One region of the Pseudolabrys taiwanensis genome, then DNA from elsewhere that is predicted to be linked to it. Evidence: predicted binding sites of a transcription regulator. Region 1 holds the regulator's gene; the other holds the start of a gene.
What was found. The regulator LexA, encoded in region 1, represses DNA repair genes until DNA is damaged. The targets are predictions, from matches to a motif close to TGTTCNNNNTGTGTTCNG.
Positions count from the first base shown of each region.

Region 2: DW352_RS26780 (ImuA family protein) is a predicted target of LexA. The motif match lies at 2,090-2,107, and genes of this name have one in related genera.

Region 1 is NZ_CP031417.1:962,750-965,951, reverse strand. It holds gene moaC (cyclic pyranopterin monophosphate synthase MoaC) at 1-133, shown strand, start outside; gene DW352_RS04580 (molybdopterin molybdotransferase MoeA) at 316-1,524, shown strand; gene lexA (transcriptional repressor LexA) at 1,663-2,370, shown strand; gene DW352_RS04570 (SphA family protein) at 2,562-3,202, shown strand, end outside.
Region 2 is NZ_CP031417.1:2,697,055-2,700,256, forward strand. It holds gene DW352_RS12915 (heavy metal translocating P-type ATPase) at 1-1,760, shown strand, start outside; gene DW352_RS26780 (ImuA family protein) at 2,169-2,939, shown strand; gene DW352_RS12925 (Y-family DNA polymerase) at 2,860-3,202, shown strand, end outside.

The DNA of each region.
Region 1 (3,202 bases):
GACCGCCGTCTCGGTCGCGCTGCTGACGATCTACGACATGGTCAAGGCGGTCGAACGCGGCATGCGCATCGAAGGCATCCGCGTCCTGGAAAAGAGCGGCGGCCGCTCCGGCCATTACCGCGCGGAGAAATAGCGCATGGCGGACCCCAAACTCCGCTCATTCCCGCGAGCGGACATCGGGCTTACCCGATATCTGGCACTTAAAGTGTGCAAGTCGGCTACAGCCGACTTGCAGCGGGAATCCCGCGCGAGATTCTTGAAGCTTTCCATTCATGACTTTGGGGCCCCGCTTTCGCGGGGACGAGCGGAGCTCGCATGGCGCTGATGCCGGTTGCTGAAGCGCTGCGCCAGGTCCTTGCCGAAGCCGCGCCGCTCCCCGCCGAAACGGTCGCACTCCCCGCGGCGCTCGCGCGCGTGCTGGCCGCAGACATCGCCGCGACGCGCACGCAGCCACCCGCTGACGTTTCCGCGATGGACGGCTACGCCGTCCGCGGCGCCGACGTGGCCGAAGCGCCGGCCACGCTGACCGTCGTCGGCGAAGTCGCGGCCGGCCACCCGTTCGAAGGCGAGGTGGCACCCGGTCAGGCGGCGCGCATCTTCACCGGCGGCGTCATGCCCCGCGGCGCCGACACGGTCGTCATCCAGGAGCTCGCCCAGCGCGATGGCGACAAGGTGACCTTCGGCAAGCCGACGGCGAAGGGCCGCAACGTGCGCGCCAAAGGCATCGACTTCTCCGAGGGCGAAGCGCTGCTTCACAAAGGACGTCGGCTGAGCGACCGCGACCTGATGCTGGCGGCCGCGATGAACTATCCGAGCGTGCCGGTCCATCGCCGACCGAAGATCGCCATCATCGGCACCGGCGACGAATTGGTCATGCCGGGTAGCAAACCGGGCGCCGGCGAGATCGTCTATTCCAATGGCTACGCGCTGACCGCTCTCGCGCAGGCCGAAGGCGCGGAGTCGCGCGACTTCGGCATCGTGCGCGATCGTCTGGAAGACATCGTCGCCGCGCTGCGCGAGGCACGCGCCTGGGGCGCCGACGTGCTCGTTACCACCGGCGGCGCGTCGGTTGGCGAGCACGATCTGGTGCAGCGTGCGCTGAAAGCCGAAGGTCTCGACCTCTCGTTCTGGCGGGTCGCGCTGCGCCCCGGCAAGCCGATGATGCACGGACGGCTCGGTGGCCTGCAGGTGCTCGGCCTGCCCGGCAATCCGGTCTCGTCCTACGTCTGCGCCTTCCTGTTTCTGGTGCCGCTGATCCGCCGACTCACCGGCCGCACCGTGATCGACCATGTGCCCGATCGAGCCCTGTTGGGCCGCGATCTGCCGGAGAACGACGAGCGCGCCGATTATATGCGCGCGCTGCTGACGCCGGGGCCTGATGGGCCCATCGCCACCCCGGTACCGTCGCAGGACAGTTCCCTGATGGCACCGTTGGCCGCGGCGGATTGCCTTGTGATTCGGGAACCTTACGCGCCTTTTGCGCAAGCCGGTTCACCCTGCGTCATCCTTAAGCTAGGCCTATAGCGGTCGTTTGCATTGTTCACCCGAAATTAAATCCTTGCGGAACACATATCGAACAGATAGTGTCCGTTCATGATTTGTTTCGAGCCGGCTGCCCATTCGCCGTAAGGGCTGGGCCTGGCCGGGCGACGGGAGAAACAGATGCTGACCCGCAAGCAGTTCGAGCTTTTGCGCTTCATCCACGAGCGGCTGACCGAGGCCGGCGTTCCGCCCTCTTTCGACGAGATGAAGGACGCGCTCGACCTGCGCTCCAAATCCGGGATCCACCGGCTGATCACCGCCCTCGAGGAGCGCGGCTTCATCCGCCGACTGCCCAACCGGGCGCGCGCCATTGAGGTCATCAAGCTTCCCGACTCGGTCGGGCACGGCGTGGGCAACGGCCGCGCCCGCAAATTTACGCCGAGCGTCATCGAGGGCGACCTCGGCCGCGTCCGTCAGGTGGCAGCGGAGGACGATACCAGCGGCCGGCCGATCGCCGTACCGGTGATGGGCCGTATCGCCGCCGGTACGCCGATCGAGGCGATCCAGACCAAGAGCCATGTCATCAACATGCCGCCGGACCTGTTGTCGACCGGGGAGCATTTCGCGCTCGAAGTGCGCGGCGACTCGATGATCGAGGCCGGCATCCTCGATGGCGACATCGCCCTCATCCGCCGCTCGGAAGTCGCCGACACCGGCGACATCGTGGTCGCACTGATCGACGACGAGGAGGCGACGCTCAAGCGCTTCCGCCGCCGCGGTGCCTCCATCGCGCTCGAGCCGGCCAACGCGGCCTACGAGGTGCGCATCCTGCCGCCCAACCGCGTGCGCATTCAGGGCAAGCTGGTCGGGCTTTTCCGGCGCTACTGAAGATAACTCCCCTCTCCGATCTGCCCTCGTCACCCTGAGGTGCCGGCCGCCAACCGGTCCCTAAGCGCGACGGCCGATGCGCTGTGTGCGGTATGTCTCGATTCCCGTGGAGCGCCCCGGCACGGGCGAAACTGCGCCTAGGCAAGTTGGTAAGCAAACTCTACGGTGCCCGGTATTATTGAACGGGGACTGTGGACGTCGTGAAAGCGGCATTGCGCGTCGTGCTCGGAGTGTGCTGCCTCGCGCTTGGTGCCGCGCCGTCGCTCGCCGCCGAAGGCAGTACGGTCGCCGGGCCTATCGGCGGCACCGACATCCGTTCGGCCTTTCTGCCGACGCCGGGCCTCTACGGCGCCGCCATCCTGGGCGGTGCCTCGGCCTACCAGCTCAGAGATGGCACGGGCCAGACCCGTCCCGGCCTGGATGCCGTCGGCATCGACTCCAAAAGCGCCGCCGGCGTCCTGTTGTATGTGCCGAATTTCAAGCTATTCGACGGCTCGGTCGGATTGCTGGGCGTCGCCGGCGTCGGCGAGGTGTGCGGACAGATCACGTCGGCCAATGCAGAGCGTTGCAAGTCGGGCTTCGGCGACATCTACATCGAAGGGTCCTGGTCGCGCTTTTTCGGCTTCACGCGGCCATCGCACGAGAAAGGCGCCGCGCCCATCCGCGAAGGCCTCGCCGTTCGCGCTGGCCTCGGCGCGGTGCTCCCGACCGGCCTCTACGACGCCCGCATTCAGGCCAGCAACGGCGTTACCGTCGGCAGCAACACCGTCATCGTCGCCCCCTCGCTCGCCTTCACTTATACGACGCCGCCGCTGCTTGCGGACGGCACGGA
Region 2 (3,202 bases), 1.7 Mb from region 1:
CGGCGCTCGGCGCGCGCTTCGTCGCGGTCAAGGCCTGGTATGCCATCCGCAATCTGCGCCCCGACATGTATCTGCTGATGTCCGTCGCCGTCATCGGCGCGATGATCATTGGCGAGTGGTTCGAGGCTGCGACCGTGTCGTTCCTGTTCGCCCTGTCGCTGGCGCTTGAAAGCTGGAGCGTCGGCCGTGCGCGCCGCGCTATCGCGGCGCTGCTCGACCTCGCACCGCCGACGGCGCGCCTGTTGCGCCGGGACGGCGCGGAAATCACCGTGCCCGTCGCCGAGGTCAGGCCGGGCAACCGCTTCGTCGTCCCCGCCGGCGAGCGCATCCCGCTCGACGGCCGCGTCACCGAGGGCCTCAGTGCCGTCAACCAGGCGCCCATCACCGGCGAAAGCGTGCCGGTGGAAAAGCAGCCCGGGGCGGAAGTCTTCGCCGGCACCATCAACGGTGACGGCACGCTCATCGTCCGCGCCACCAAATCCGCGCAGGACACGACGCTGGCCCGCATCATCCAGATGGTCGAGGACGCGCACGCGCGCCGCGCGCCGTCGGAACAATGGGTCGAGCGCTTCGCGCGCGTCTACACGCCGGCCGTGATGACGCTCGCGATCCTCATCTTCGTGCTGCCGCCGCTTCTCTTCGGCGAAGCCTGGGGCGACTGGTTCTATCGGGCGCTGGTGCTGCTGGTCATCGCCTGCCCTTGCGCGCTCGTCATCTCGACGCCGGTCTCCATCGTGGCGGCGCTCGCCTCGGCCGCGCGCGCCGGCGTTCTCGTCAAAGGCGGCGCCTTCATTGAACTGCCGGCACGCCTGAAAGCCATCGCGCTCGACAAAACCGGCACGATCACCCGCGCCGAACCGCAGATCGCGCGCATCGTTCCGCTCGGCAACCACACCGAAGCGGAGCTCATCGCCCGCGCCGCCGCGCTCGAAGCCCGCTCGACGCATCCGCTGGCGCGCGCCATCCTGGGTTATGCGCAAGCGCAAGGCATCGCGGCCGAGCCGGCCACCAACGTACAGGTGCTGCAAGGCAAAGGCCTGACCGGGACATTTGCCGGCGAGGAGTTCTGGCTCGGCTCGCATCGTTATGTCGCCGAGCGCAACCAAAGTACGCCTGACATCGTACGCGCAGCCGAGGCGATGGAAGCGGACGGCAAGACCGTCATCGTCGTCGGCAACCAGCGCCATGTCTGCGGCCTCATTGCCGTTGCCGATACGATCCGGCCGGAAGCGCGCGCGGTGGTGAGGCAGTTGCACGAGGCCGGCATTGCCCACGTCGCGATGCTGACTGGCGACAACCGTGTGACGGCGGAGGCCATTGCCCGCGAAGTTGGTATCGACGAGGTGCACGCCGAACTGCTTCCCGAGGACAAGGTCCGCAAGGTCGAGGAACTGGTCAAACGTTACGGCACGGTGGCGATGGTCGGCGATGGCGTGAACGATGCCCCCGCGCTGGCGCGCGCCAATCTTGGCATCGCCATGGGTACGATCGGCTCGGACGCAGCGATCGAAACGGCCGACATCGCGCTGATGACCGATGACGTATCGAAGCTCGCTTGGCTCGTGCGCCACGCCAAGCGCACACTCGGCATCATCCGCCAGAACATCGGCTTCTCGCTGGCGTTGAAGGCGGCCTTCGTCGTGCTGACCTTCGCCGGCATGGCCAGCCTGTGGGCGGCCATCGCCGCCGACACCGGCGCATCGCTACTGGTGGTGCTCAACGGGCTGCGGCTGCTCAAGGGTTCCAAGGCCGCCGGGTAAACCGGGGCCCCGACCTCACTTTTTTCAATTTCCCCCCATAGGACGGGACGGCAGGCCAACTACAGCGCCGTGGCATGGCACAAATCGTGCTTGTTATACTTTAGTCATACATGATTGAATTGCGCACGAGCCTGACATGAACCTCAACCGCCGCGCCGATCCTCGCCTCGTCTGGGCTGCCACCGTGCTCGCCCTGGCCGTGTTCGTGCTCTACGTCGCGCGAATCTGAGGCGAAGATTCTTTCCCGTTATCTTCCTTGAGCTTGGGCCCGACGTGCCTCAGCACCGCCATTTGTAGCGGCTTGACGGTCTCTGGGGCTTCGGCCAAACTAGAACAAATAGGGAACAATGAGACGCCAACGGCTTTGAACAAAGGCCGAATAACCTTACGTCTCCAGAGGCTTATAGGATGCTCGAAGAATTACGCCAACGCCTCCAGGCGCTTGAGCGCCCGCCTGGTCTCGAAGACGATCCAGGCACGGTGCCGCTTGGGATTGAGGGCATCGATCAGGTGCTCGGTGGCGGCCTCACCCGCGGCGCACTGCATGAGATCGCCGCGGCCGGCGAGGCCCATATCCCCTCCGCCGCCGGCTTTGCCGCGGGAGTGGCGGCGCTCTCGTGCGCCCCATCTCGCTTTCTGAAAGCGGGGAGAGATCACAAAGGCGCCGTCTGGATCGCCGAGGACATGGCGCTCGCCGAGAGCGGCTCGCTCCACGGTCCCGGTCTCATCGATGTCGGCCTCGCCCCTGAGCGGCTGGTCATGGTCGCGGCCGGACACCGGCGCGATCTGTTATGGGCCATGGAAGAAGCCCTGCGCTGCCGTTCGATCGGCGTGGTGATCGGCGAATTGCGCGGTGGCGCGCTCGACACCATGGCGGTGCGGCGCCTGTCGCTCGCTGCGGCCGAAAGCGGCGCCCTCGCCGTGCTGCTGCGCGCGATGCCTGCAAGCGACGCCTCCACCGCCGCCACCCGCTGGATTATCGGCGCGGCTCCCTCGGCGCCGAACGCTTACGGCCTCGGTACCCCCTGCTTTGCCGCCCAACTCGTGCGCAACCGCCGTGGTCCCGCCGGCACCTGGATCATCGAATGGAGTGAAAGCGATGCACGCTTCATCCCCGCAACGCATGCTCAGCCTGTGGCTCAACCGGTTCCTCACCGACCGCATCGCAAGATCGCGTGAGAGCTCTTTATCCCTCCCCCTCCAGGGGAAGGATAAAGAAGTCGTCGTCGCCGGCAAACGCGGCACTGCCGATGTGCTGGTGGCGGTCGACGCGGCGGCGGAAAGCTTGGGGCTTTCGCCCGGCCTTGGCCTTGCGCAGGCGCGCGCCATGCATCCGGCGATCGATGTCGTGCCGGAGGATGCCGAAGCCGATGCGGCGCTGCTCGAGAAGATCGCCGACTGGTGCCTGCGCTATACGCCGCTCGTCGCCTGCGACGGCCGCG